Regions from separate parts of the Cellulosimicrobium sp. AB352 genome, predicted to be linked through region 2. Evidence: predicted binding sites of a transcription regulator. Region 2 holds the regulator's gene; the other holds the start of a gene.

What was found. The regulator HrcA, encoded in region 2, represses chaperone genes, less so after heat shock. The targets are predictions, from matches to a motif close to TTNGCACTCGNNNNNNNCGAGTGCNAA.
Positions count from the first base shown of each region.
Region 1: ACPCUX_RS13165 (Hsp20/alpha crystallin family protein) is a predicted target of HrcA. The motif match lies at 2,986-3,012, and genes of this name have one in related genera.

Region 1 covers NZ_JBMVFX010000017.1:53,372-70,601, forward strand. Annotated here, with positions in the region: gene ACPCUX_RS13150 (PP2C family serine/threonine-protein phosphatase) at 1-79, shown strand, start outside; gene ACPCUX_RS13155 (VWA domain-containing protein) at 150-1,433, shown strand; gene ACPCUX_RS13160 (FHA domain-containing protein) at 1,430-2,398, shown strand; gene ACPCUX_RS13165 (Hsp20/alpha crystallin family protein) at 2,406-2,891, opposite strand; gene ACPCUX_RS13170 (biotin transporter BioY) at 3,230-3,943, shown strand; gene ACPCUX_RS13175 (class I adenylate-forming enzyme family protein) at 3,964-5,361, shown strand; gene ACPCUX_RS13180 (thiolase family protein) at 5,358-6,569, shown strand; gene ACPCUX_RS13185 (energy-coupling factor ABC transporter ATP-binding protein) at 6,674-7,354, shown strand; gene ACPCUX_RS13190 (energy-coupling factor transporter transmembrane component T family protein) at 7,351-7,950, shown strand; gene ACPCUX_RS13195 (MFS transporter) at 8,048-9,346, opposite strand; gene ACPCUX_RS13200 (ArsR/SmtB family transcription factor) at 9,343-9,966, opposite strand; gene ACPCUX_RS13205 (phosphatase PAP2 family protein) at 10,014-10,739, opposite strand; gene ACPCUX_RS13210 (hypothetical protein) at 10,976-11,116, shown strand; gene orn (oligoribonuclease) at 11,251-11,964, shown strand; tRNA gene ACPCUX_RS13220 (tRNA-His) at 12,057-12,132, shown strand; gene ACPCUX_RS13225 (LysE family translocator) at 12,220-12,861, opposite strand; gene ACPCUX_RS13230 (ABC transporter ATP-binding protein) at 13,113-13,946, shown strand; gene ACPCUX_RS13235 (ABC transporter permease) at 13,943-14,584, shown strand; gene ACPCUX_RS13240 (ABC transporter permease) at 14,581-15,312, shown strand; gene ACPCUX_RS13245 (ABC transporter substrate-binding protein) at 15,392-16,315, shown strand; gene ACPCUX_RS13250 (ATP-grasp domain-containing protein) at 16,385-17,230, opposite strand, start outside.
Region 2 covers NZ_JBMVFX010000003.1:68,987-80,353, forward strand. Annotated here, with positions in the region: gene lepA (translation elongation factor 4) at 26-1,918, shown strand; gene hemW (radical SAM family heme chaperone HemW) at 1,915-3,207, shown strand; gene ACPCUX_RS03290 (hypothetical protein) at 3,399-4,505, shown strand; gene ACPCUX_RS03295 (DUF3097 domain-containing protein) at 4,618-5,481, opposite strand; gene ACPCUX_RS03300 (MFS transporter) at 5,637-7,100, shown strand; gene hrcA (heat-inducible transcriptional repressor HrcA) at 7,180-8,196, shown strand; gene dnaJ (molecular chaperone DnaJ) at 8,303-9,427, shown strand; gene ACPCUX_RS03315 (16S rRNA (uracil(1498)-N(3))-methyltransferase) at 9,441-10,253, shown strand; gene ACPCUX_RS03320 (HIT domain-containing protein) at 10,250-10,612, shown strand; gene ACPCUX_RS03325 (PhoH family protein) at 10,734-11,367, shown strand, end outside.

The DNA of each region.
Region 1 (17,230 bases), on a different contig from region 2:
CACGGCGACGCTCGCCCGGCTCTCCCGGGCGTCGTCCGCGACCCCGCCGCCGCCCCCGGCGGACCCCGCCACCGCCTGACGCGCACCGCGCGTCGGGCCCCGACGACCCGATAGCCTGCACGAACACCCGCACCACCGAAGGAGCCCCCATGGCCGAGTTCGCCGCCGAGGTCTACCAGAACGAGTTCCTGTCCGAGGGCGCGACGGACGTCCACGCGATCGTCACCGTGACGTGCCGCGGCGCCGGGAGCGCGGGGAGCGCCGGCGGCGCGGGCGGGGTGGCCGAGATCATCATGGTCGACACGTCGGGGTCGATGTCGGGGCGCAACATCGAGGCCGCGAAGCACGCCGCCCAGGTCGCGGTCGACCAGATCCTCGACGGCACGTGGTTCGCGATCGTCGGCGGCAGCCACGTCGCGAACCGTGCGTTCCCCTACCCGAACGCCCGCATGGCCATGGTGCAGATGGAGCCGGGCGCGCGCGCCGAGGCGAAGCGCGCGATCTCGATGCTCACGCCCGGCGGCGGCACGGCGATGAGCACGTGGCTGCGCCTCGCGGACCAGCTCTTCGCGACGGTGCCGCAGGCGACGCAGCGGCACGCGATCCTGCTCACCGACGGCAAGAACGAGTCCGAGCCCCGCGCCAACCTCTCGGCCGCGGTGCGGGACGTCACGGGCCACTTCCAGTGCGACGCGCGCGGCGTCGGCTCGCGCTGGCAGGTCGACGAGCTGCGCGAGATCTCCACCGCGCTGCTCGGCACGGTGGACCTCATCGCGGACCCGAACGAGATCGCCGCAGACTTCGAGAAGCTCATGCAGGCGTCCATGGCGCGCGGCGTCGCCTCGGCCGACCTGCGCGTGTGGGCCCCGCAGGGCTCGCAGGTGCTGTTCGTGCGCCAGGTCGCCCCGACCGTCGAGGACCTCACGCACCGCCGGGCCGAGGTCAACCCGCTCACGGGCGCATACCCGACCGGGTCGTGGGGCGACGAGTCGCGCGACTACCACGTCGCGGTGCGCGTGGCCTCGAAGCCCGTCGGCTCCGAGCAGCTCGCGGCGCGCGTCCAGCTCGCCGTGAACGGCGAGGTCGTGTCCTCGGGCCTGGTCAAGGCGAAGTGGTCCGACGACGAGTCGCTCACCACGCGCATCAACCCCGAGGTCGCGCACTACACCGGCCAGACCGAGCTCGCCGCGGCGATCCAGGAGGGCCTCGCGGCCAAGGCGTCGGGCGACGAGGCGACGGCGACCGTCAAGCTCGGCCGCGCCGTCCAGCTCGCGCAGCAGACGGGGAACGAGGAGGCGACGTCGCGCCTGCGCAAGGTCGTCGAGATCGACGACGAGGAGCACGGCACCGTGCGGCTCAAGCGCAACACCTCGACGCTCGACGAGATGGCGCTCGACACCGCCTCGACGAAGACGACGCGGGTGCGTCGGTGAGCGCCGTCGTCTGCCCCAACGGGCACCCCTCGGAGTCGACCGACTACTGCGACGTGTGCGGCGAGCCCATCGCCGCGGCGTCGGCACCCGCGGCGCCCGCGGCGGGCGCGGCGTCTCCTGCTCCGGGCGGGGCCTCCGCACCGGCGCAGGCCCTCGAGTGCCCGAACTGCGGCTCGCCCGCTCCTGCCGGCGCGCTGTTCTGCGAGAACTGCGGCTACGACTTCACCACCGGCGCCCTGCCCGACCCGGTGGAGCCTGCGTCGGCGCTCTCGCTCGACCCGCCGTCGCGTCCCACGCCGGCCACCCCGGCCGCACCCGCGGCTTCCCCGGCCGCACCCGTCGCACCGGAGGCAGGCGTCGCGTCGGGCGCGACGCCGCCGCCGCTCCCGGCCGCGTCCCCCGCGTCCGCGGCGTCCCCGCCGCCGGGCGCCTCCGCACCGCTCGAGGCTCCGGCGTCGACGCCGGCCACCGGGACGGGCGCGGTCGAGCAGCCCACCGGTGCGCCCGCGGACCCGGCCGCGCCGTCGGGCGCGCACCTGCCGACGCCGCCCGTGCCCGGGCCGGACCAGTGGGTCGTCGAGATCTGGATCGACCCGGACTGGTACGCGGCCCAGCAGCCCGAGGACCCCATGCCGTCGGCGGGCCTGCCGGGGCTCGTCGTGCTGCGCGAGCGCAGCGTGCTCGTGGGGCGCCCGTCGGTCTCGCGCGGCATCCACCCGCAGGTCGACTGCGGCGCGGACACCGGCGTCTCGCGACGGCACTGCCAGCTCAGCACGGACGGGCAGCGCTGGTGGGTCGAGGACCTGCAGTCCTCGAACGGCACCTACGTGAGCCCCGCGGGCGAACCGCTCCCGACGGACCCGATCCCCGCCGGCCAGCGACGCGAGCTGGCCGACGGGGACCGCGTGTACCTCGGGGCGTGGACGCGCCTCGTCGTCCGCAAGGCGCTCCCGGGCGAGGCGTGAGCCCGGCTCAGCCCTCGGACGTCTGAGGCTCGGCCTCGGCCGTGATCTGGGTCGCCGCGCCGCCCGCGCGGTGCGCGACCTCGATCCGGCGGGGCCGGGCCTCCTCGGCCACCGGGATCGTCAGCGTCAGCACGCCGTCCTCGTACGACGCCGTGATCTTGTCGAGCGCCAGGCCGCGCCCCACCGTGAGCTGGCGCGCGTACGTGCCGGACGGCCGCTCGCGGGCGAGCCACTGGACGTCCGGGTCGGTCCGGGGGCTGCGCTCGGCGCGGATGGTCAGCGTGCGGTCCTCGACGGACACGTCGATCGTGCCCGGGTCGACGCCCGGGAGGTCCATCGTCAGCACGTAGTGGTCCCCGGCGCGGAACAGGTCGAGCGGCATGCCGCCCGAGGCCGCCGAGGCAGCGGTCGCGCGGGCGCCGGACGCGAGCTGGCCGACGAGACGGTCCATCGCGTCGAAGGTGCTCGTGAAGGGGTCGGTCATCGCAGCCACACCTCTCACCTCCTCGTCGCACGGTCCCGGACGGTCCGGGACCGGTCGGTGCTCCCGCGAGGCAGGCACCCCGCGGGCGGCTACAGCTCCTGTTTTAGCACTCTCCCCCCGAGAGTGCCAAGAGGTGCGACGAGCCGTGTCGACCGGCCGGGCGGGCCGCGTTGTGCGGCTCCCACACCGACCCCGCACCCGCGCCCCGGCGCGGTTGGAGGATCCCTCCAACGCCTTGTGCGATCCGTGCACGGCGGGCCGCGGAGGTGGTCGCGAGCGCCGTCGCCCGAGGGCCGCCGTCCCGGCCAGAGTGGACACGCCCGACCACCGACACCAGGGAGCCCGCGATGACCGACGCCCGCACGGAGACGCCCGCCGCCACCCCGTCCGCCACGGCGCCCACCGCCCCGGACGCGCCGCGCGGCGCACCGCGGGACGTGCCCGACCGTCGCCGCGGCCGGTTCGCGCTCGACGCCGGCGACGCCGCGCGGGTCGCGACGTTCGCCGCGCTCCTGGCCGCGCTCGGCCTGCCCGGATCGATCGCGCTGTTCGGCAACGCGGTGCCCGTGACGCTCCAGACGCTCGGCGTCATGCTCGCGGGGGCGATCCTCGGCGCGTGGCGCGGCTCGCTCGCCGTCGCGACGTTCCTCGCGCTCGCCGCGGCCGGGCTCCCCGTCCTCGCGGGCGGGCGCGGCGGGCTCGGGGCGTTCGTCGGGCCGTCCGCGGGCTACCTCGTCGGGTTCCTCGCCGGCGCGGCCGTCGTCGGCCTGCTCGTCGACCGGCTCCGGCGCGTCACGTTCGCGCCCGTGCTCGTCGCGTGCCTCGTCGGCGGGATCGCGGTCGTCTACGCCGTCGGCATCCCCGTGCAGGCGCTCGTCACGGGCGTGCCGCTGCCCACGACCGCGCAGCTCTCGCTCGCGTTCCTTCCCGGCGACCTGCTCAAGGCGCTCGCTGCCGCCGCGATCACGGTGGGCGTCGTGCGGGCCTACCCCGCGGCCCGTCCGATCGGGCGCACCGGCCGCGTCGACCGTGCCGCGGCCGACCGCCGCCCCGCCTCCTGAACACCTGCGAGAGTGTCCGCGTGCCCGTCGCCCACCAGGTCCTGACGCACGCCGCCGACCCGGCGGTGCGCGACCGTCCCGCCCTGCGCACGCCCGAGCGGTCGCGCACCTACGCCGCGCTCGCCGCGGACGTGCGCGCGGGCGCGACGCACCTGCGCGCGTCGGGCACGCGACCGGGTGACCTCGTCGCCGTGTCGCTGCCGGAGCCGCTCGACCTGCTCACGGCGATGCTGGCCGTCGACCACCTGGGCGCGACGCCGCTCGTGTGCGACGCCGCCTGGCCGCGCGCCCACCGTGCCGAGGTGCTGCGCACGCTCGCACCGCGCACGTTCGTCGAGGTGCCGCTGCCGCGCGGGACCGGCACCGCCGACGGCGCAGAGCCCGCGCCGCCGCACGTCCCCGGCCCCGAAGACCTCGCGTGGGCCGGGTTCTCGTCGGGGAGCACCGGCCGCCCGCGCGCAGTCGTGCGCACGCGCGCGTCGTGGGCGGGGTCGTTCGACGCGGTCACCCGTCTCCTCGGGCTGCGACCCACCGACGCGGTCCTCGTCCCCGGCCCGCTCGCGTCGTCGCTGTACTGCTTCGCCGCCGTGCACACGCTCGCCGTCGGGGCGTGCGCCGTCCTCACCCGCACGCCGGCCGCGACGACGGCGGCGCTCGCGACGAGCGACGTCGTGCACCTCGTGCCGCAGGTCCTCGACGACGTGCTCGACGCCGTCGCCGCGGGCGCGCCCTCGCGGCTGCGGCACGCGGTCGTCGGCGGGGCGTCGCTCGCGCCCGGGGCGCGGGAGCGGGCGCGGGGCCTCGGCGTCGACCTGCTCGCGTACTACGGCGCCGTCGAGCTGTCGTTCGTCGCCTACGACCCCGACGGGTCGGGGCTGCGCGCGTTCCCCGGCGTGGACCTGGCGGTCCGTCCGCTGCCGTCGGCGAGCGTCGGCGAGGTGTGGGTGCGCTCGCCGTGGGTGTCGCGCGGCTACCTCGCGCGCGCCACGGGGCCGCTGCGGCGCGACGGCGCGTGGCACACCGTCGGGGACCTCGCCGACCCGGGGCCGGAGCCGCTCGTGCTGCGCGGCCGGGGCGACGGCGCGATCCTCTCGGGCGGCTCGACGGTCGTGCCCGAGGACGTCGAGGTCGTGCTGCGGGCCGTGCCCGGGGTGCGCGACGTCGTCGTGCTCGGCACGGCGCACCGGCGCCTCGGGGCGGTCGTGACCGCCGTCGTGGAGTGCGACGACCGGTCGGGGCTGCGTGCGCACCTCGAGCGGGTCGCCCGTGCGGCGCTCGCGCCGGCCCAGCGACCGCGGCGCTGGTACGGCACGCGCGCGCTGCCGCGGACGCCGTCGGGCAAGCCCGCGCGCGGCGCGGTGAGCGAGGCCCTCGGCGGGACGGACCTCGCGCGGTCGGGCCTGGAGCCGCTGCGGTGACCCGGCACCCGAGCACGTCGACGCGCGGCACGACGGACGCGACGCCCGTGGTGGTCGCCGCGCGCCGCACGTGGATCGGCACCGCGGGCCACGGGCACCGGGCGCTCACCGAGGTGGACCTCGCGGCCGCTGTGCTGCGCGCGACCCTCGACGACGCACGGGCGCACGGCGTCGCTGCCGACGTCGCGGACGTCGTGCTCGGGTGCTGCACGGGCCCCGGCGGGGACGTCGCGCGCGTCGCGGCGCTCGCCGCCGGAGCGGGCGTCGGCGTGCCGGGGCTCACCGTCGACCGGCAGTGCGCGTCGGGCCTCGCGGCCGTGCTCGTCGCGGCGCAACAGGTCCGCGCGGGCGAGGCGGCGCTCGTCCTCGCGGGCGGCACCGAGAGCGCGACGCGCTCGCCCGCGCGGGCCCACCGCACGCCCTGGGGCGACGTCCCGTACGCGCGCGCGGCGTTCGCGCCCGTGCCGTGGGCGGACCCGGGGATGGGCGCCGCCGCCGACGAGCTCGCGCGGCGCCGCGGCGTGACCCGCGAGCGCCAGGAGGCGTACGCGGTGCGCAGCCACGCGCGCGCCCTCGCGGCGCACGACGCCGGGCGGTTCGCCGCGGAGACCGTGCGCGTCGGCCGGCCGGGCCGTGGCCTGGAGCGCGACGAGCGCGCGCGCCGCCTCGACCCGGCCGTCGTCGCGCGCCTCTCCCCCGCGTTCACCCCCGGCGGGACGGTCACGGTGGCGACGTCGAGCCCGGTGAGCGACGGCGCCGCCGTCGTGGCGGTCGTCCCCGAGGCGGTGCGCCGCGACCGGGGGCTCGCGGGGCTGCGGGTCGTCGCGTCGGCCACCGTGGGCTGCGACCCGGCGCTGCCCGGGTGGGGCCCGGTGCCCGCGGTGCGCACGGTGCTCGACCGCGCCGGCGCGCGGCTCGACGACGTCGCGGCGGTCGAGGTCGTCGAGGCGTTCGCGGCCCAGGTGCTCGCGGTCACCGACGCGCTCGGCCTCGACCCGCTGGGCGACCCGGCGGACGACGCGCGCGTGTGCGCCGACGGCGGCGCGCTCGCGCTGGGCCACCCCTGGGGCGCGAGCGGCGCGGTGTCCGTGGTCCGGCTGTTCTCCCGGCTCGTGCGCGGGGGCGCGCGGGCCGGGACGCTCGGGCTCGCGACGGCGGCCGTCGGCGGCGGCCAGGGCGTCGCGGTGCTCGTGGAGGTGGCGCGGTGATCGCGCGGGCGGCGCGCGCCGTGCGGGGGCGACGTCGGGACCGCCCGGCCGAGGTCGCGGCACCCGTGCCGGATCTCCCGCCGCAGGACGGCGCGGCGGGCTGCGTGGTGCGGCTCGAGGACGTGCACGTGCGGCTCGGGGAGCGCGACGTCCTGCGCGGCGTGAGCCTCGAGCTGCGCGAGCGCCGGGTCGGCGTGGTCGGGGCGAACGGCTCGGGCAAGAGCACCCTGGCCCGCCTGCTCAACGGGCTCGTCGTGCCCACCGCGGGCCGGGTGCTCGTCGACGGTCTGGACACGCGGCGCCAGGGCGCGGCGGTGCGGCGGCGCGTGGGCTTCGTCTTCACCGACCCGGACGCGCAGATCGTCATGCCGACCGTGGCGGAGGACGTCGCGTACTCGCTCCGCGGCGTCCCCGCGGACGAGCGCGCCGCGGTCGTGCGGCGCGCCCTCGCCGCGCGCGGCCTCGCCGAGCACGCGGACCATCCCGCGCACCTGCTCTCGGGCGGCCAGAAACAGCTCCTCGCGCTCACCTCCGTGCTCGCGGCGGGTCCGCGCCTCGTCGTGGCCGACGAGCCGACCACGCTCCTCGACCTGCGCAACACGCGCCGCGTCGCCGCGGAGCTCGCGTCCCTCCCCCAGCAGGTCGTGCTCGTCTCGCACGACCTCGCGCTCATGGACGCCATGGACCGCGTGCTCGTGGTCGACGGCGGGCGGGTCGTCGCGGACGACGCGCCGGGCCCGGCCGTCGCGCACTACCGGCGCCTGGTCGACGCGGGGCCGGGATGACGCCGGGCGGCTACCGGCCGGGCACCTCGGTGCTGCACCGCCTCCCGGCCGGGGCGAAGCTCGTCGGCCTCGCGACGGCGTCGGGCGCGGTGCTGCTCGTGTCGTCACCGGTCGCGGTGGGGGTCGTGGTCGTCGTGGTCGCGGCGCTCTACGCGCTCGCGGGGGTGGGGGCCCGCGCGGCGTGGGAGCAGGTCCGACCGCTGCGGCTGGTCGTGCCGGTGCTCCTCGCGGTGCAGTGGTTCGCGCTCGGTCCCGCCGCCGCGGTGGTCCTCACGACCCGCCTCGTGGCGCTCGTCGCGCTCGCGGGTCTCGTGCTGCTCACGACCCGCACGGCGGCAGTGCTCGCGGCGATCGAGCGCGGCCTGCGCCCGCTCGGCCGGGTGGGGGTCGACGTCGGCCGGGTCGCGCTCGTCCTCTCGCTCGCCGTGCGCTCCGTCCCGGTGGTCGCGGCGCTCGCGCAGCGCGTGCGGGACGCGTGCCGCGCGCGCGGCCGGGAGCACGACGTCCGGGCCTTCGCCGTCCCGCTCGTCGTGGGCGCCCTGCGCCAGGCGGACGCGCTCGGCGACGCGCTGCGCGCCCGCGGCCTCGACGACTGAGGCCGCCCGCGCGTCGTCTCGCCGGGAGGACCGGTGCCGTGCCCTGCCGACGTGCCCCGCCGCTGCGCCCCGCCGCTGTGCCCGCCGGTCCGCAGCGCTAGCGTGCGCCGACGACGGCGCGACGGCCGCGCAGGGCGAGCGCCGCGGCGACGGCGATGCCCGCCACGGTCACGACGAGCAGCGCCCGGTAGTCCACGACCCCGACGAGCGCGGCCCCCACCACGGTGAGCAGGAGCTGGGGCACGTTGAGCAGCATGGTGCTCGCCGCGGCCACCCGGCCCTGGAGCGCGGGCGGCGTGCGGAGCTGGCGCTCGGTGACGAACCCGACGATCGCCCACGTGACGCCGAGGCCGACGCCGCCGAGCCCGACGACGACCGCCACCACGCTGGTGCCGGTCGCCGGGATGATGCCGAGCGCGAGCACGACCAGCCCCAGCGCGACGAGGCGCTGCGCGCCCCACCGGGCCGCGAGCCGGGCGGCGGTGAGGCCGGCCACGATCGCGGTCACGGCCTGGACGGACGAGACCGGGCCGAGCAGCGCGGCGGGCAGGCCGAGGCCGTCCTCGACGATCGCGAGGCTCACGGCGTTGAGCAGGCCCACCGCCCCGAACGCGATGACGAGGGCGACGGTGAGCACGCCGAGCGGGGCCGTCCGCGCGAGGTGCCGGAAGCCCGCCGTCACCTCGGCGAGGTACGGCTCGCGCTCGTCGGCCGGCGGTGTCTCGCGCACCCGCACGCGCGCCACCACCGCGGCCGCGACGACGAACGCGCCCGACGCGGCCAGGACGAGCGGCCACACGCCCGCCATCGCGTAGGCGCCCGCGCCGACGACGGGCATGAGCAGGCGGAACACCTGGTCGATCGTCGTGAGACGGCCGTTCGCGGCGGCGAGCGCGTCGTCGGGCAGCATGTCGCGCACGAGCCCGGACTGCGCCGCGGACGTCGCGAACCCGACCCCCGAGTACACGACCGTCACGAGGAGCACGAGCCACACCTGTCCCGGGCCGCGGACGAGGAGGAGCGCGAGCAGCACGGCCGCGCCGACGAGGTACGTCGCGACGAGCATCCGGCGGCGGGACACCCGGTCGGCGAGCTGGCCGAGGAACGGCGACGCGAGGGCGGGCAGGCCCAGCGCGGCGAACACGAGCCCGGCTGCGCCGTTCGAGCCCGTGAGGTCCTTGACCCACACGGCGAGGATGATCGCGAGCACCGAGTCGGCGAAGTTGGTGAACCCCCACGCGACCGAGAGCAGGCGGAAGGGTCGCCCGCGGAGCGCGGCCCGCGCGTCCGCTCCCGGCGTCGTGGCCCCGCTCCGCGGCGCGACCGTTGCGGTCGGTGCGGTCGGTGCGGTGTCCGCAGTCGGTGCCGCGGCCGCCGGCTCGGGCGGGGTGGTCACCGGTGGTCCGCGGGCGGGTCGGCGTTGACGACGGCGAACAGCCGCGCCGGCCGGGCCCCCTCGGGGCGCAGCGACGGGTCGTCCCAGCGCCCGGCGAACCGGTCGGTGAGCGCCTCGACCTCGCGCGCGAGCGCGTCGAGCTCCTCGCGCGTCGCGTAGAACGACGACGAGCTGAGCGTGGAGGCGAGCAGCCACCGCGGGTCCTCCGCCGCGGCGCCGGCGAGCCACGCCCGCACGCGCGCCGCCTCCTGGCCGAGCACGAGGTCGGCCACGGCGCTCGCCGCGGGCAGCGACTCGGGCACGTCGGGGTCGAAGCGGGTCTGGCGCCCGCGCCCGACCGTCCGCCAGGGGCGCTCCTTGCCCCGCCGCTCGGCGGGCTCGACGTAGCCGTACTTCGCGAGCATGCGCAGGTGGAACGAGCAGCTCGCGACGGACTCGCCCGTCGCCTCGGCACAGCGCGTGGCCGTGACCTCGCCCTCGTCGTCGAGCAGCGTGAGGATCCGCAGACGCAGGGGGTGCGCGAGGGCGCGGATGCTCGCGGGGTCGCTCGCGACCACCGGTCCGCGCGGGGACGTGCTTGCGGAGGCGCCCTGCCCAGGGTGATCGGCGGCGGTCGTCATGGGGACGACGCTACTTCACGAAAGATATCTTGCGCAAGACTTCTTTCCTAAGAGCCCTCAGGCCCCGCCTCGACCGGTCGCGCCCGCGCCCGGAGGTCGTGCACCCGGCTCACGACGACGACGACGCCGAGCACCGCCACGGCGAGCGCGAGGCCCGCGAGGACGTCGGTGAGGAAGTGGTAGCCGAGGTAGAGGCGGCTCAGCGCCACGGTCCCGACGACGAGCACCGACGCCACGACCCAGACCGTCAGCACGCGAGCGTCGCGGTGGCGGTGCCACACGAGGTAGCCGCCGACGAGCACCAGGGTCGCCGCGCCGATCGTGTGCCCCGAGGGGAACGAGAACGACCGCTCGACCCCGGCCACGACCATCGAGGCGTCCGGCGGGCGCGGACGGGCGATCACGGCCTTGAGCACGCTCGAGACGAGGGTCGCGAGCACCATCGCCCCCGCCAGCAGGCCCGGTTCCCACCAGGTCCCCGAGCGTCGTGCCCACACGACGCACCCGACCGCCACGAGGAGGGGCAGCACGAACGGGCCGAACACGGTCGTCACGACCGTCAGCACCCCCGTCGCGCCGGGGGTCCGGTGCGCGACCATCCAGGCCAGCAGCGGCTCGTCGAACCGCCAGAGGTCGTCCCGCTCCCGGACCGAGTCCAGCAGGCCGGCGAAGCCCAGGACGCCGACCAGGACCAGGAGCAGCCCCGGCCACACGCTCGCGAGCACCGCCCGCGGCGACGTGCCCTCCTTCGACCCGCTCGTCGTCGCTCCCATCCCCGGAGGCTACGGAACGCGGGCCGACGACGCAGGGCGGCGCGGTCGCGGACGGCCCCCGGACGAGACCCCGGCGAGGAGCAGGACGGTCCCCGGCGAAAAACCCGTGCGTCCCCGACGCCCGTCGTGGTCGTATGAGCACACACCGCGGTGGCGTCCGTCCGGTCCGTACCGGGCGGTGGAGGGTCCGGCCAGACCCACGAACCCAGCGTCACGAGAACAGCACGATGCATCCCTTGATCACGTACGACGTGGCGGCCCTCAGCCGTCGCGAGCAGCTGCAGGAGCAGACCCTGCGCCGGTCGCAGCTGCGCCGCACCACGACCCGCGTCCCGGCGCACACCCGGCAGGCCCGCCTGTCGCGCCGCACCGCATGACGCGCACCGAGCGCTCGTCACGCCGGGGGCACACCCCGCCGGGCGAGAGCGCGACCCGTCGAAGGCCTCGGCCGTCCGGACCCTCCGTGGACCGGACCGCCGGGGCCTTCGTCGTGCGCGACTAGGCTGTGGGCGTGAGCCCTGTGAACGCGAACGAACGCATCGTCTGGATCGACTGCGAGATGACCGGGCTCGACCTGGGCGCCGACGCCCTCGTCGAGGTCGCCGCGGTCGTCACCGACTCCGAGCTCAACGTGCTCGGTGACGGCGTCGACGTCCTGGTCCGCCCGCCGGCCGAGGCGCTCGAGCAGATGGGCGACTTCGTGCGCCAGATGCACACGACCTCCGGTCTCCTCGACGAGCTCGACGAGGGCCTGACGCTGGCCGAGGCCGAGCAGCGCGTCCTGGACTACGTCCGCACCTGGGTGCCGGAGCCCGGGAAGGCGCCCCTCGCCGGGAACTCCGTCGGGACCGACAAGGCGTTCCTCGACCGCGACATGCCGGCCCTCATGAGCCACCTGCACTACCGGATCGTCGACGTCTCCTCCGTCAAGGAGCTCTCCCGCCGCTGGTACCCGCGCGCGTACTTCTCCTCGCCCGAGAAGCACGGCGGGCACCGCGCGCTCGCCGACATCCTCGAGAGCATCGACGAGCTGCGCTACTACCGCGCCGCCGTCTTCGTCCCTGCGCCGGGCCCGGACTCGGCGACCGCCCGCAAGATCGCGGAGCAGGTCGTCGCGACGAGCGTGACCCGGGGACGCACGCGGCCGCACGAGCCCGGCGAGAGCGCCGCCACGACCGCCGACGACGCCGCCGTGGCGACCGTCACAGGGGCCACGGAGGCCTGACGCGAGAAAGGCGTCCGGGAGCACCCCGCAGACCGGGTACACTTTTCGACGGCCGGTGCTCCAGGCGCCGGTCCGTGAGCACGGCTCACATGGTGGGTATAGCTCAGCTGGTAGAGCACCTGGTTGTGGTCCAGGGGGTCGCGGGTTCAAGTCCCGTTACTCACCCCAGACGGCGAGGGCCGGTCTCCTGACGGAGACCGGCCCTCGTCGCGTCCGAGCCCGACGCGCTCGACGGCGGCGCGCTCCGGGGCTTGCTCAGGGCGCCCGGTGCGACGCGACGGCGAGGACGCCGCCGAGGCCGATCATCATCCCGCCGCCCGCGGCCCGCACCGTGCCGAGGCGCCGGGGCGAGGACGCGAACCACGAGCGGGCCGCGCCCGCGGCCAGCGCCCAGACGCTGTCGCACACGAACGCGATGACGGTGAAGACGAGCCCGAGCACCATCATCTGCCCGGGCACGCGGCCCGCGTGGAAGTCGGTGAACTGCGGCAGCACCGCGACGAAGAACACGATCGTCTTGGGGTTGGTCACCCCCACGACGTAGCCCTGCCGCACCACGCGCCACCAGGGCTCGCGGACGGGGGCGTCGTCGACGGCGACGGTCCCGTCGCGCCGGTGGCGGATCGCCTGGACGCCGAGCCACACGAGGTACGCGGCACCGACGAGCTTGACGACCGTGAAGATCGCGACCGACGTCGCGACGACCGTCCCGACCCCGAGCGCCACCGCGACCACGAGCGTGAGCGCGCCCAGCTCGTTGCCGAGCACGCTGAGCACGCCGCCGCGGTGGCCCAGCGTGAGCGAGCGGCCGACGACGAAGAGCACGCTCGGGCCGGGGATCGCGACGAGCACGAGGGAGGCGAGCGCGAAGGCGAGGAGGGCGTCGAGGTGCGGCACAGCGCCACGATAGGACGCGGCGTGACGCGCGTCACGGGCGAATCCGAGCCCGCCGCTCCGACGCCGGGTCGAGCAGGCCACGGTGCCGGACGCGGAGTGGCCGTGACGGGCGGGCGTCCCCCGTAGTCCGGGTGCGGCGTGTCGGTGGTTCGTCGTACGGTCTGGGAGACGCGCGGCACTGCGCTCGACGAGCCGAACCGCGGTCGTGGTTGGGTGGAGGCCGTTCACCGACTGTCGGGAGGCAGCGCCCCATGATCGAGTTCCGATCGGTCACGAAGACGTACCCCGACGGCACGGCCGCGGTCGCCGACTTCGACCTCGTCATCCCACCCCACCGCACCACGGTGCTCGTCGGCTCCTCCGGGAGCGGCAAGACGACGCTCCTGCGCATGATCAACCGGATGGTCGAGCCCACGTCGGGCACGATCGAGATCGACGGCAGCTCCGTCCTCGACCGCGACCCGGTGAAGCTGCGGCGCAGCATCGGGTACGTCCTGCAGAACGGCGGGCTGCTCCCCCACTACAAGGTCGTCGACAACGTGACGACGGTCCTGCGCCTCGAGGGCACGCCCCGGCGACAGGCGCGCGAGCGCGCCCTCGAGCTCCTCGACACCGTCGGCCTCGACCGCGCGCTCGCGGACCGCTACCCGAGCCAGCTCTCGGGGGGCCAGCAGCAGCGCGTGGGCGTCGCCCGCGCGCTCGCCGCGGACCCGAACATCCTGCTCATGGACGAGCCGTTCGGCGCGGTGGACCCGATCGTGCGGGCCGAGCTCCAGACCGAGACCATCCGGCTGCAGCGGGAGCTGGAGAAGACGGTCGTCTTCGTCACGCACGACGTCGACGAGGCCTTCCTGCTCGGCGACCAGGTCGTGATCCTCGAGAAGGGGGCGCAGATCGCGCAGATCGGGTCCCCGAGCGAGATCCTCGAGAACCCCGCGAGCGAGTTCGTCGCGAGCTTCATCGGTGCCGAGCGCGGCCGTCGTGCGCTGCGCACGAAGCGGACGGACCACGGCACGGTCCTCGTCGACGGCGCGGGACGGACCCAGGGCGTGCTCGTCGGCGACGCCCCCGAGGACGGCGCATGACCTGGGTCCTGGACAACCTCGACCTCATCGGCCGACTGACCGTCGAGCACCTGCGCCAGTGCGTCGTGCCGATCGTGCTGGGGTTCGTCGTCTCGATCCCGCTGGGCTGGCTCGCGTTCCGGTTCCGCCTCACGCGGGGCCTCGTGCTCACGCTCGTCGGCCTGCTCTACACGATCCCGTCGCTCGCGCTCTTCGCGCTGCTCCCGCCGCTCCTCGGCATCAGCTTCCTGTCCGAGGTCAACCTGGTCGTCGCGCTGACGATCTACGCGGTGGCGATCATGACGCGGTTCGTCGCCGACGCCCTGGCGTCGGTCGACCCGACGGTCCGGCAGGCGGCCCTCGCCGTCGGGTACGGGCCGTGGCGGCGCTTCTGGCAGGTGGACCTCCCGCTCGCCGGCCCGGTCGTGCTCGCCGGGCTGCGCGTCACGGCCGTCTCGACCATCTCGCTCGCGACGGTCGGCATCCTCATCGGGATCGACAACCTCGGCTATCTCTTCACCAACGGCTACCAGCGACAGATCGTCCCCGAGATCCTTGCCGGCGTCGTCGCGGTCGTCGTCATCGCCCTGCTCGTCGACCTGCTGCTCGTGCTCGCCGGACGAGCGGTCATGCCCTGGTCCCGGAAGGTGCGCGCATGAACGTCTTCTCCGACGCGGTCGCCTGGATCTTCTCCCCCGACCGGCTCACGGGCGCGCTCCCGCTGCCCGAGGCGATCTGGACCCACCTCGCGTTCACGTTCGTGGCGGTCCTGATCGCCGCGGCGATCGCGATCCCCGCGGGCTGGGCGATCGGCCACACCGGGCGCGGGCGGGAGGTCGCGGTCGCCCTCTCGGGCGCGGCGCGCGCCGTGCCCTCGTTCGGGCTCGTCCTGCTGCTCGTGCTCGTGCTCGGGGTGACGCACAAGATCGCGGCCTCGATCACAGCGTTCGTGCTCCTCGCGATCCCGCCGATCCTCGCGGGGGCGTACGCCGGAATCGAGTCCGTCGAACGCCGCGTGGTCGACGGCGCCCGGTCCGTCGGCATGACCGGTCGCCAGGTGCTGTTCCAGGCCGAGGTCCCGCTCGGCCTCCCGCTGCTCATCGGCGGGCTGCGGTCCGCGACGCTCCAGGTCGTCGCGACCGTCACGCTCGCCGGCTACGTCGGCAACTGGGGCCTCGGCTTCTACATCGTGCAGGGCATCCAGATCCGCGACTTCTCCCAGATCCTCGGTGCGGCCCTCGTCATCGTGGTGCTGGCCGTCGTGCTCGACGCGCTGTTCGCGATACTCCAACGGGTCGTCGTGCCGCGCGGCGTCACGGCGGGACGGTCCGTGGAGGACTCCCCGTCCCGGCGGCGCCGCCGCGCCCCCGAACCCACCACCGCCTGACGCGGACGGCCGCTCCCCCGCCGCACGCGCCGAACCGATCCCTCCCGGTCTCCGGGACGGCCCTCAGAAAGGCAGACACATGCGCACCACCCGACGCACCGCCGCCCTCGTCGCCACCGCGGCGACCGCCGTCCTCGCCCTCACCGCCTGCGGCGGCGGGTCCGACCCGCTCGCCGAGGACACCACGAGCGCCGACGGCGGCGGCAGCGCCTCGTCCGACACGATCGTCGTCGGCTCGCAGGCCTACTACTCGAACGAGATCATCGCGGAGATCTACGCGCAGGCGCTCGAGGCCGAGGGCTTCACGGTCGAGCGCAACTTCTCGATCGGTCAGCGCGACGCGTACATGCCCGCGCTCGAGAGCGGCGAGGTGCAGGTCTTCCCGGAGTACACGGGCAACCTGCTGCAGTTCTTCGACCCGGAGACCACGGCGACGTCGCCCGACGACGTGTACGCGGCGCTCCAGGAGGCGCTGCCCGACGGCCTCACGGTCCTCGACCAGTCGACCGCGACCGACCAGGACTCCTACAACGTCACCGAGGCGTTCGCGACGGAGCACGACCTCACCAGCCTGTCCGACCTCGCCGGTCTCGACGTGCCGCTCACGCTCGGCGGCCCCGCCGAACTCGAGCAGCGCCCGTACGGCCCGCAGGGGCTCAAGGACGTGTACGGCGTCGACGTGTCGTTCGTCGCGACGGGCGACACGACCGTCCAGGACCTCGTCGCCGGCACGGTGAACATCGCGAACGTGTTCAGCGCCGACCCGCGCATCCAGACGGAGAAGCTCGTCACGCTCGAGGACCCGGAGGGCCTGTTCCTCGCCTCGAACGTCGTGCCGCTCGTCAACGCGGACATCGCCGACGAGATCGCGGACGTCATCAACCCGGTGAGCGAGGCACTCACGCCCGAGGGCCTCGTCGCCCTCAACGTGGAGTCCACGGTCGACCAGCGTTCGCCCGAGGACATCGCCGCGGACTGGCTGTCGGAGAACGGCCTCGCCTGACCGCACGACGACGGCGGCCCGTCCCGGGATCGGGACGGGCCGCCGTCGTCGTGGGCGAGCCCGCTCGGGTCAGCGCGCGACGCGCGCCGCGATCGCGTCCGCGAACCGGTCGAGCGACCCCGGGGCGAGCGCGAGGAACAGCGACGGCTCGGTGAGCTCGAGCTCGATGACGACGACGCCGCCGTCGTCGTTGCCCGTCACGACGTCCACGCGCGCGTAGAGGAAGCTCGCCGGGTCCCCGCCGCCGACGGCGTCGGCCGCCACGGCCAGGGCGCGGCGTGCGACGTCGAGCTGCTCGTCCGACGCGGTGAACGGGCTCATCTCCTCCTGCTGGTAGAGGCCGCGCGTCGGGCGGTGCGGGCCGGTGAGCAGGGCGTTCTTGCGCACGGCGTGCGAGAACTCGCCGTCGACGAAGACGAGGCCCGTCTCCCCCGCGGTGTCGACGCTCGTCACGTAGGGCTGCACCATGACCTCGCGCCCGGAGACGAGCAGGTTCTTGGCGTGCTGGATCGCGAGCCCGCGCGAGTGCGCCTCGCCCGCCTGGTACCGGCCCGTGTCCTTCGCGCCCGCGCTGACCACGGGCTTGATGACGAAGTCGCCCTGGGCGGGCAGGCGCGTGTGGATCGCGCGCGAGGAGAGGTTGCGCGCCGGGTCGAGCCACAGCGTCGGGATGACGGGGATGCCCGCGCCCTCGAGCTCGCGCAGGTAGCCCTTGTCGGTGTTCCAGCGCAGCACCTGCTCCGCGTTGAGGATGCGGGGGACCCGGCTCGCCCACGCGACGAACTCGTCGCGCCGGGCCGAGTAGTCCCAGGTCGAGCGCACGACGACGGCGTCGAACGCGGCCCAGTCCACGTCGGGGTCGTCCCAGACGGCGGGCTGCGCCGCGACGCCCCGGGCGTCGAGCGCCCGCACGAG
Region 2 (11,367 bases):
CGCCACTCCCAGGAGCGCACCCGCGTTGTCCCCGATCCCCAGCGCCCAGCTGAGCACCCGCATCCAGCCCGCGGCCACGCCGCCCGAGCTGATCCGGAACTTCTGCATCATCGCGCACATCGACCACGGCAAGTCGACCCTGGCCGACCGCATGCTGCAGCTCACCGGTGTCGTCGAGCCGCGCGCCATGCGCGCGCAGTATCTCGACCGCATGGACATCGAGCGCGAGCGCGGCATCACGATCAAGTCGCAGGCGGTCCGCATGCCGTGGGCCGTCGTGGCGGACGGCGTGGAGACGCCGCACGCGCTCAACATGATCGACACCCCGGGGCACGTCGACTTCACGTACGAGGTCTCGCGGTCGCTCGCGGCGTGCGAGGGCGCGGTGCTGCTCGTCGACGCGGCGCAGGGCATCGAGGCGCAGACCCTCGCGAACCTGTACCTCGCGATGGAGAACGAGCTCGAGATCATCCCCGTGCTCAACAAGATCGACCTCCCGGCGGCCCAGCCCGAGAAGTACGCGGAGGAGCTCGCGAACCTCGTGGGCGGCGACCCGGACGACGTGCTCAAGGTCTCCGGCAAGACGGGCGCCGGCGTCGAGGCGCTGCTCGACCGCATCGTCGAGCGCGTGCCCGCGCCGGTCGGCGACGCCGACGCCCCGGCGCGCGCCATGATCTTCGACTCGGTCTACGACACCTACCGCGGCGTCGTGACGTACGTGCGCGTCGTCGACGGCAACCTCAACCCGCGCGAGCGCATCGTCATGATGTCGACCCGAGCGACGCACGAGCTGCTCGAGATCGGCGTCATCTCGCCGGAGCCGATCGTCACGAAGGGCCTCGGCGTCGGGGAGGTCGGCTACCTCATCACGGGCGTCAAGGACGTGCGCCAGTCGAAGGTCGGCGACACCGTGACGAACGCGGCGAAGCCCGCCGCCGACGCGCTCGGCGGCTACTCCGACCCGAAGCCCATGGTCTTCTCGGGCCTGTACCCGATCGACGGGACCGACTACCCGGTCCTGCGCGACGCGCTCGACAAGCTCAAGCTCAACGACGCCGCGCTCAACTACGAGCCGGAGACGTCGGTCGCGCTCGGCTTCGGCTTCCGCGTCGGGTTCCTCGGCCTGCTGCACCTGGAGATCGTGCGCGAGCGCCTCGAGCGCGAGTTCGACCTCGACCTCATCTCGACCGCGCCGAACGTCGTCTACGACGTGACGCTCGAGGACGGGACGCTCGTCAACGTGACGAACCCGTCGGAGTTCCCCGGCGGCAAGATCAAGCAGGTCAGCGAGCCGGTCGTGCGCGCGACGATCCTCGCGCCGAGCGAGTTCGTGGGCACCGTGATGGGGCTGTGCAACGACCGTCGCGGCCAGATGCTCGGCATGGACTACCTGTCCGAGGACCGGGTCGAGCTGCGCTTCACGCTCCCGCTCGCCGAGATCGTGTTCGACTTCTTCGACCAGCTCAAGTCCCGCACGCGCGGCTACGCCTCGCTCGACTACGAGCCGTCGGGCGACCAGGTCGCCGACCTCGTCAAGGTCGACATCCTGCTCCAGGGCGAGCAGGTGGACGCGTTCAGCGCGATCGTGCACAAGGACAAGGCGTACGACTACGGCGTCATGATGACGGCGAAGCTCAAGGAGATCATCCCGCGCCAGCAGTTCGAGGTGCCGATCCAGGCGGCCGTCGGCGCGCGCGTCATCGCCCGCGAGACGGTGCGCGCCATGCGCAAGGACGTCCTCGCGAAGTGCTACGGCGGTGACATCAGCCGCAAGCGCAAGCTGCTCGAGAAGCAGAAGGAGGGCAAGAAGCGCATGAAGAACATCGGGTCCGTCGAGGTCCCGAAGGACGCCTTCATCGCCGCGCTCTCCTCCGACGCCGCGGGCGGCAAGGACGCCAAGGACAAGTCGAAGAAGTGAGCCCGGCGCTGCCCGAGGGCGAGCCGGTCCCGCCCGACGGCTCGCTGCCCTCCTGGGTCGCGGGAGGCGCGGGCGGCACCGTGCCCGCGACCCGCGGGTTCGGGGTCTACCTGCACGTCCCGTTCTGCTCGGTGCGGTGCGGGTACTGCGACTTCAACACCTACACGACGTCCGAGCTCGGCGGGGGTGCGAGCCAGGCGTCGTACGCGAGCACGGCGCTGCGCGAGATCGACCTCGCCGCGCGCGTGCTGCACGACGCCGGGCTGCCCGAGCGGCCCGTCTCGACCGTCTTCGTCGGCGGGGGCACGCCCACGCTCCTGCCGGCCGGGGATCTTGTCCGCCTGCTCGGCGGCGTGCGCGACGCGTGGGGGCTCGCCCCGGACGCCGAGGTGACGACGGAGGCGAACCCGGACTCGGTGACGCCCGAGTCGCTCGCCGAGCTCGCGGCCGCCGGGTTCACGCGCGTGTCGTTCGGCATGCAGTCCGCCGTGCCGCACGTGCTCGCGACGCTCGAGCGCACGCACGACCCGCGCCGCATCCCGGACGTCGTGCGCTGGGCGCGCGACGCCGGCCTCCAGGTCTCGCTCGACCTCATCTACGGCACGCCGGGGGAGAGCCTCGGCGACTGGCGGGCGAGCCTCGAGGCCGCGCTCGCGACCGGCGTCGACCACGTGTCCGCGTACGCGCTCGTCGTGGAGGCGGGGACGAAGATGGCCGCCCAGGTGCGGCGCGGGGAGGTCGCGCTCCCGAGCGAGGACGACCAGGCCACGAAGTACGAGCTCGCCGACGAGCTGCTCACGGCGGCCGGCCTCACCTGGTACGAGGTGAGCAACTGGGCCCGTACCGACGCCGACCGCTGCCGCCACAACCTCGCGTACTGGCGCGGCGACGACTGGTGGGGGATCGGGCCCGGTGCGCACTCCTACGTCGCGGCGACCGGCGCCGCGCCTGCAGGGGCGTCGCCCGAGGACGCCCGCGTCGGCGTGCGGTGGTGGAACGTCAAGCACCCGCGCCGGTACGCGGCGCTGCTCGAGGCGGGCACGAGCCCCGCGGCGGGGCGCGAGCTCCTCACGCGCACGGAGGGCCGGCTCGAGCAGGCGATGCTCGGCGTGCGGCTGCGCGAGGGTCTCGACCTCGCGGTCCTCTCCCCGGCGGGACGCCACGCCGTCGCCGGGCTCGTCGCGAACGGGCTGCTCGACGGCCGCGCAGCGGTCGCCGGTCGTGCCGTGCTCACCCTGCGGGGGCGGCTGCTCGCGGACACGGTGGTCCGGACGATCACGGACGAGTGACGTCGGCCCGGGTCCACCGCGACCCGGGCGCGCCCCGCGGGGACGAGGCCCTCGGCGGCACCACCCTGCCCGCCGCCGTGCGACGGCCCCGTGCTCGCCGCGCGGTCCGGGCCGAGAACCGCCAAGGTGGACCCAGCACGTCGACGGAGCGTGCAGCCCGCAGCACGTGACGACGAGGAACGAGGTGCACGATGACCGACCCCACGAACCCGGGCGGCGAGCCGCCCCGCGACGACGAGCGCACCCCCGCCGACGGCGCGGGCGGCCCGCGACCGGACGCCACGCCACCGTCCGGTCCCGGACCCGGCCGGCCCGACGCCGCCCCGTCCGGGGGCGACGTCCCGCCCGCCTCGCCGTACGGCCCGGGCGGGGGAGCGCCGCACGACCCGGCCGCACCGCCGTCGGGCCCGCCCGCGTACGGCGCACCGGGTGCCTACGGCGCGCCGACCGGTGCGCCGGACGGCGCGGCCGGGGGACCGGGTACGCCCCCGCCGGGCGCGTACCCGCCCCCGTCCGGTGCGTACCCGCCGCCCGCCGGCGGATACCCGCCCCCCGCCGGGGGGTACCCGCCGCCGCCCGGGTCGTACCCGGGTGCCGCCGGAGGGTACGGGGGCCAGCCCGGCTACGGGGGCCCGGCGTTCGGCGTCGGCGACGCGATCTCCTACGGGTGGCGTCGCGTCACGTCGAACCTGGGGCCGTGGATCCTCGTCGCGCTGATCTTCCTCGCCGTCAACATCGCGTGGAGCTGGATCACGGGCGGGTTCGACCAGTTCCAGGACCAGTTCGACTACTCCGACACGAACTTCGCGGCCCTCGGCGGCCTCACCTTCACGAGCGTGCTGCTCGGGATCGTCGGCACCGCCATCGGCTACCTCATCACCGCGTTCTTCACGCGCGGCGCGCTCGACGAGGTGGACGGGCGTCGACCCGACGTCGCCGCGTTCTTCCGCATCGGGAACGTGCTCAACGTGCTGCTCGCGGCGCTCATCGTCGGCGTCCTGTCCGGCATCGGGCTCGTCCTGTGCGTCCTGCCCGGGCTCGCGATGCTGCTGTTCTCGGCGTTCGTGTACTACGTCGCGCTCGACCAGGGCGTCGACGCGATCACGGCGATCCGCACGAGCTTCTCGCTCGTCGCGAAGAACTTCGGGCAGGTGTTCCTGCTCCTGCTCGCCCTCGTCGGGATCAACATCCTCGGCGCGATCCCGTGCGGTCTCGGGCTCTTCGTGACGATCCCGCTGAGCTACGTCGCCGTCGGCTACGCCTACCGCCGTCTCACGGGCGGGGTGCCGGCCGCCTGAGACCCGGCCGACGCTGTCGCCGTGCCCCGGTACCGTCCGTCGGTACCGGGGCGCGGTGCGTCTCGAGCGCGGTACCTCACGCGCGGGGTGCGTCCCGCGCGCCCGCGACCGGTCAGGGCGCGGTGACGAAGTCGATGAGCTCCTCGACCCGCCCGAGCAGCGACGGCTCCAGGTCGGCGTAGGTGCGCACCGTGCCGAGGATGCGCTGCCACGCGCGGCCGACGTCCTCCGCGGTCTGCGCCGGCCAGCCGAGCTCGCGCAGGATCCCGCGCTTCCACTCCGTGCCGCGCTCAATCACGGGCCACCGCTCGAGGCCGATCCGGGCCGGCTTCACCGCCTGCCAGACGTCGACGTACGGGTGCCCGAGCACGAGCACCGTGCCCGCGGGCGACCGCCGCAGCGCCTCGTCGGCGATCCGCCGCTCCTTGCTGCCGGGCACGAGGTGGTCCACGAGCACGCCCACGCGACGCTGCGGCGTCGGGCCGAAGTCCGCGAGCGCCGCCGCGAGGTCGTCGACGCCGTGCAGCGGCTCGACGACGACCCCCTCCACGCGCAGGTCGTCGCCCCACACCTTCTCGACGAGCTCGGCGTCGTGCTTGCCCTCGACCCAGATGCGGCTCCCGCGCGCGACGTGCGCCCGCTGCCCGACGACGGCCCGCGAGCCCGAGGCCGTGCGCGTCGGCGCGGCGGGGGCGCGGGAGGTGACGGGCGGGGTGAGCTCGACGGGCGCGCCGTCGACCCAGAAGCCCGGCCCGAGCGGGAACGTGCGGGTCCGGCCCGCGCGGTCCTCGAGCACGACGACGTGCATCCCGCCCGACTTCTCGACCCGGACCACGGCCCCGACCCACCCGGTCTGCACCTCCTCGACGACGAGGCCGCGCTCCGCGGGCTGCGGGCGCGACACGGGCCGCGCGCGGTGGTGGGTGGGGGCGGGCGTGCCGCCGAGGACGTCGGAGCCGTAGCGGTCGAAGGACACGGCGTCACCCTAGGCCAGCGTCTGCCGCTCACCACCGAGATCGCCCCGTGCGTCGCGGGATCGGCCTCCCGCGGGGAGGTCCCGGGCGCCCGGCCCGGCCGCGCACGGCGGCTCCCGGCGCGCGCGCCCCCGGCGCGGGGTGGTACCACGGACCGATGAGCCAGCAGCGCGCGGAGCCGGACCCGAACCGCTGGCGCGTGCTGCCGGTCTGCCTCGCGGTGGGCTTCATCACGACGCTCGACGTGTCGATCGTCAACGTGGCCCTGCCGTCGATCGAGTCGTCGCTCGACGCGGGCCCGACCCAGCTCCAGCTCGTCGTCGCCGGCTACACGCTCGCGTTCGGGCTCGCGCTGGTGCCCGCCGGGCGCCTGGGCGACGCGGGCGCACGACGACCGCTCTTCATCGCGGGCCTCCTGGGCTTCGCGCTCATGAGCCTCGCGTCCGGGCTCGCGCCGACCGACACGTGGCTCGGCGTCGCGCGCCTGCTCCAGGGCGTGAGCGCGGGCGTCCTCAACCCGCAGGTCGTCGGTCTCATCCAGCAGCAGTTCCGCGGGTACGAGCGCGGGCGCGCGTTCGGCATGTTCGGCGCGACCATCGGCGTCTCGACGGCGCTCGGGCCCCTGCTGGGCGGGCTCATCATCGCCGCGGCGGGCCCGGAGACGGGGTGGCGGTGGGTGTTCCTCGTGAACATCCCCGTCGTCGCCGTGCTCCTGCCCTTCGCGTGGCGCCTCGTGCCCGGGCCGCCGCGCACCGGGTCGGGCGCGGCGCGCGGGCCGCGCCGGCTGGACCTCGTCGGGCTGGGCCTGCTCGGCGCCGCGACCCTCGGCGTGATGATGCCGTTCGTCACGACGACGGGCCGCGGCGACGACGCGTCGCGCTGGTGGTGGCTCGTGCCGGCCGCGGCCGCCGTGGTGGCCGCCGTCGGGTGGGAGCGGCGCTACCAGCGGCGCACGGGCGAGGCCGTGCTCGACCCGCAGGTCGTGGGGCTCGGGTCCTTCCGCAACGGCGCGCTGCTCGGCCTCGCGTACTTCGCCGGGTTCACGGGCATCTTCCTCGTCGTCACGCTCTACCTCCAGGACGAGCTGGGGTACACGCCGCTCCAGGCGGGGCTCGTCGGCACGCCGTTCGCGGTCGCGTCGGGCGTGTCGGCGTGGTTCTCGGGCCGCTGGGTCGCGCGCTGGGGCCGCGAGCTCGTCGTCGGCGGCGTCGTGCTCGTGCTCGTGGGGGTGGTCGCGGCGGAGGTCGTCGTGCGCACGCTCGGGGACGACCCGGGCGCCGTCGGCCCGGCGCTCGCGGTCGCGCTGCTCGTCGCGGGCGCGGGCAGCGGGACGGTCATCGCGCCGAACCAGACGCTCACGCTGTCCGAGGTGCCGGTGAGCCGGGCCGGGGTGGCGGGCAGCATGCTGCAGCTCGGCCAGCGCATCGGGTCGGCCGTCGGGATCTCCGTGGTCCTGTCCGTCTACTACGGCGGGCTCGCGAGCGGCGACTCGGCGGCGGACGCGACCGGGCGCGCGCTCCTGGTGACGATCGGCCTCGTCGCGGTCGCGCTCGTCGTCGGCCTCCTCGACCTGCGTTCGCGACGAGCGGAGGACCGCCGGACGGGCCGCGCGGACGCGTAGGATTGGCACTCGGAGGTCGAGAGTGCCGACTCCCGCACGCCCGCCCGGGCGGCGACGGTGCGGCACGCGGGAGGTGGACGTGAGCGAGGAGCGCCGGCTCGAGGTGCTGCGGGCCATCGTCGAGGACTACGTCCTCACGCGCGAGCCCGTGGGTTCGCGCGTGCTCACCGAGCGCCACAGCCTCGGCGTCTCGCCCGCCACGATCCGCAACGACATGGCGGCTCTCGAGGACGCGGGGTACATCGCCCAGCCGCACACGTCCGCGGGCCGGATCCCGACGGACAAGGGATACCGGCTCTTCGTGGACCGCCTCTCGGGCGTCAAGCCGCTGTCCGCGCCGGAGAAGCGCGCCATCGAGACCTTCCTGTCCGAGGGCGTGGACCTCGACGACGTCATCGCGCGCGCCGGGCGCCTGCTCGCCCAGCTCACCGGCCAGGTCGCCGTCGTGCAGTACCCGTCGCTGAGCCGGTCGGGCCTGCGCCACCTCGAGCTCGTGCCCGTCGGCGAGTCGCGGCTCCTCGTCGTCATCATCACGGACACGGGTCGCGTCGAGCAGCGCACGCTCGAGGTCGCGAGCCTGCCGGACGAGGGCACGCTCGTCGAGGTGCGCGCGCGGCTCAACGCCGCGGCCGCGGGCAAGCGCCTCACGGACCTCGCGCCCGGCCTCGCCGCCGTGACCGAGAGCTTCCACCCCGACGACGCCCCGCTCGTCCGCGCGGTGGGCGACCTCGTCGCCCAGACGCTCGCGGAGGAGAGCGAGGAGCGCCTCGTCCTCGCGGGCACGGCGAACCTCGCGCGCGCGGGCATGCGGTTCGAGCACGCGCTGCGCCCCGTCCTCGAGGCGCTCGAGGAGCAGGTCGTCCTGCTCGGGCTGCTCACCGAGATGGCCGCCGAGTCGGGCGTGAGCGTCCGGATCGGTCGCGAGACCCAGCTCGAGGGCCTCGCGGAGACCTCCGTCGTGACGACCGGTTACGGTAACGACGGTGACACGGTCGCGCTCGTCGGCTCGATCGGGCCGACCCGCATGGACTACCCCGGCACCATCGCGGCGGTGCGCGCGGTCGCGCGCTACCTGTCACGGGTGCTCGGCACGTGAGCCCCGCGGTCTCCCCGCCCGCGGCGGGCCCGCTCGACGACCACCCCCGACCCCTCCCGACCGGCCCCGCGCCGGCCTCACGACCCGCACCAGCAGAGAGTGACGTGTGAGCGACTACTACGAGATCCTCGGCGTGGCCCGTGACGCCAGCCAGGACCAGATCAAGAAGGCGTACCGCAAGCTCGCGCGCGAGCTGCACCCGGACGTCGCGGGCGAGGAGGCGGGCGACCGCTTCAAGGACGTCGCGCGCGCCTACGAGGTGCTGTCCAACCCGGAGAAGCGCCAGCAGTACGACCTCGGCGTCGACCCCAGCGCCCCCGGCGGCGGGGGCGGCGGCCCCATGGGCGGCGGCTTCGGCTTCCAGGACATCTTCGAGACGTTCTTCGGCGGCGCCCAGGCGCAGCAGGGCCCGATCCCGCGCGCCCGCCGCGGCCAGGACGCGCTCGTGCGGCTCGACATCGACCTCTCCGAGGCGACGTTCGGCGCGCAGCGCGAGCTCCAGGTCGACACGGCGGTCGTGTGCGGCACGTGCGGCGGCACCTGCTGCCGTCCGGGCACCTCGCCCCGCACGTGCGAGGTGTGCCACGGCCGCGGCACGGTCCAGCGCGTCGCGCGCTCGTTCCTCGGCCAGGTCATGACGAGCGCGCCGTGCGCCGCGTGCCAGGGCTTCGGCACGGTCATCCCCGAGCCGTGCGCGGAGTGCTCGGGCGAGGGCCGCGTGCGCAGCCGCCGCAGCATCACGGTCAACGTCCCGGCGGGCGTCGACACGGGCACGCGCATCAAGCTCACCGCGCAGGGCGAGGTCGGCCCGGCCGGCGGCCCCGCGGGCGACCTGTACGTCGAGATCCGCGAGCGCAACCACGACACGTTCGTGCGCCGCGGCGACGACCTGCACTGCACCCTCCAGGTGCCCATGACGGCGGCCGCCCTCGGCACCGTGCTCGAGCTGGAGACGCTCGACGGGCTCCAGGAGATCGACCTGCGCCCCGGCACGCAGCCGAACCAGATCGTCACGCTGAAGAACCTCGGTGTCGGGCACCTGCACGGCAGCGGGCGCGGCGACCTCAACGTGCACATCGAGGTCCAGGTGCCGACGGCCCTCGACCCCGAGCAGGAGCAGCTCCTGCGCTCGCTCGCCGCGCTGCGCGGCGAGGAGCGGCCCGAGCCCCGGCTCGCCGCCGCGCACCCGGGCGTGTTCTCGCGCCTGCGCGACAAGCTCTCCGGCCGCTGAGCGGGGCGCGGGCATGAGTGCTCCGGTGTTCCTCGCCGAGACGGGGACCGACGGCGTCGCGCCCGGCGACCGGTACGTGCTCGACGGCGCGGAGGGCCGGCACGCGGGCGTCGTGCAGCGGCGCGGCGCGGGCGAGCGCGTCGACGTCGTCGACGGTGACGGGCTCCGGCTGCGGTGCGTCGTCGAGCACGCCGAGTCGGGCCGCGTGACGCTCCTCGTGCAGGAGGTGGACCGCGAGCCGGCGCCGGACGTCGTCGTGACGCTCGTCCAGGCGCTCGCCAAGGGTGACCGCGACGAGATGGCGATCGAGGCGGCGACGGAGATCGGCGTCGACGTGGTCGTGCCGTGGCAGGCGGAGCGCTCCGTCGTCGTGTGGCGCGGCGAGCGCGCGGCGAAGTCCCGCGCGCGGTGGCTCGCGACCGTCCGCACGGCGACCAAGCAGGCCCGGCGCGCGCGCCTGCCCCGCGTCGAGGTCGCGCTCGACTCGCGCGGCCTCGCGGCGCGGGTCGTCGACGTCGTCGCGGCGGGCGGTCGGGCGATCGTCCTGCACGAGGAGGCGACGACGCCGCTCGCCGACGTCGGGCTGCCCGCCGGTCCGGCCACGGACGGCGCGCCCGCGCCCGAGGTGCTCGTCGTCGTCGGCCCGGAGGGCGGGATCTCCGACCGCGAGCTCGCCGACCTCACGGCGGCCGGCGCGGTCGCGGCGCGGCTCGGGCCCCACGTGCTGCGCACGTCGACCGCCGGACCGGTGGCCGTGGCGCTGCTCGCCGAGCGGCTCGGCCGCTGGGGCGTGGCCGGGACGCGTGGTCTAGCCTCGGGAGCATGACGAGCACCGACCTGCGCACCGACCCGGACTGCCTCTTCTGCCGCATCGTCGCGGGGGAGGTGCCGGCCGACGTCGTGGCGACCAGCGAGCGCTCGATCGCGTTCCGCGACATCGACCCGCAGGCGCCCGTGCACGTGCTCGTCGTGCCGCGCGACCACCACGGCGACATCGCCCAGCTCGCGGCGGCGGACCCGGAGCTGCTCGGCGACGTCGTCGCGCTGGCGGACGAGGTGGCGGGCGACCTGGCCGACGGCCAGTTCCGGCTCATCTTCAACTCGGGGCCGCGCGCCGGCCAGAGCGTGTTCCACGTGCACGGCCACGTCATCGCGGGCGCCGAGCTCGGCTGGTCGCCCGCCTGAGCCCTGCGCGAAAGCGCGTGTGACGCCCGGCCGCGCTCGGTACGATGGAAGCGATCTGCGGGGCGGTGGCCGTCCCGGACCCACTGCCCGACCGAAGGAGCGCAGCGGCGCAAGCCGGCTCATGACCTCTCTGTCCCGAGAACCCGACCCCTCGTCGCACCGGGTCGAGCACCGCATCGTCATCCCGAACCACGTGCCGATGGTGGCGCTCCTCGGTAGCCGCGACTCCGTGCTCCGGGCCGTCGAGGAGGGGTTCCCCGCCGTCGACGTGCACGTGCGGGGCAACGAGATCGCGGTCGCCGGCCTTCCGGGGGAGGTCGCGCTCGCCGCGCGCCTGCTCGACGAGCTCGTCGAGGTCGTCGAGGCCGGCACGCAGCTCACGGCCGACGTCGTCACGCGGTCCATCGCGATGCTCACCGCCGCGACGGCGTCGCGCCCGGCCGAGGTGCTGACGCTCAACATCCTGTCGAGCCGCGGCCGCACGATCCGACCCAAGACCGTGGGGCAGAAGCGCTACGTCGAGGCGATCGACGCGAACACCATCACGTTCGGGATCGGTCCCGCGGGCACCGGCAAGACGTACCTCGCGATGGCGAAGGCCGTGCAGGCGCTGCAGTCGAAGCAGGTCAACCGCATCATCCTCACGCGCCCGGCCGTCGAGGCGGGGGAGCGGCTCGGGTTCCTGCCCGGCTCGCTGACGGAGAAGATCGACCCGTACCTGCGCCCGCTGTACGACGCGCTGCACGACATGATCG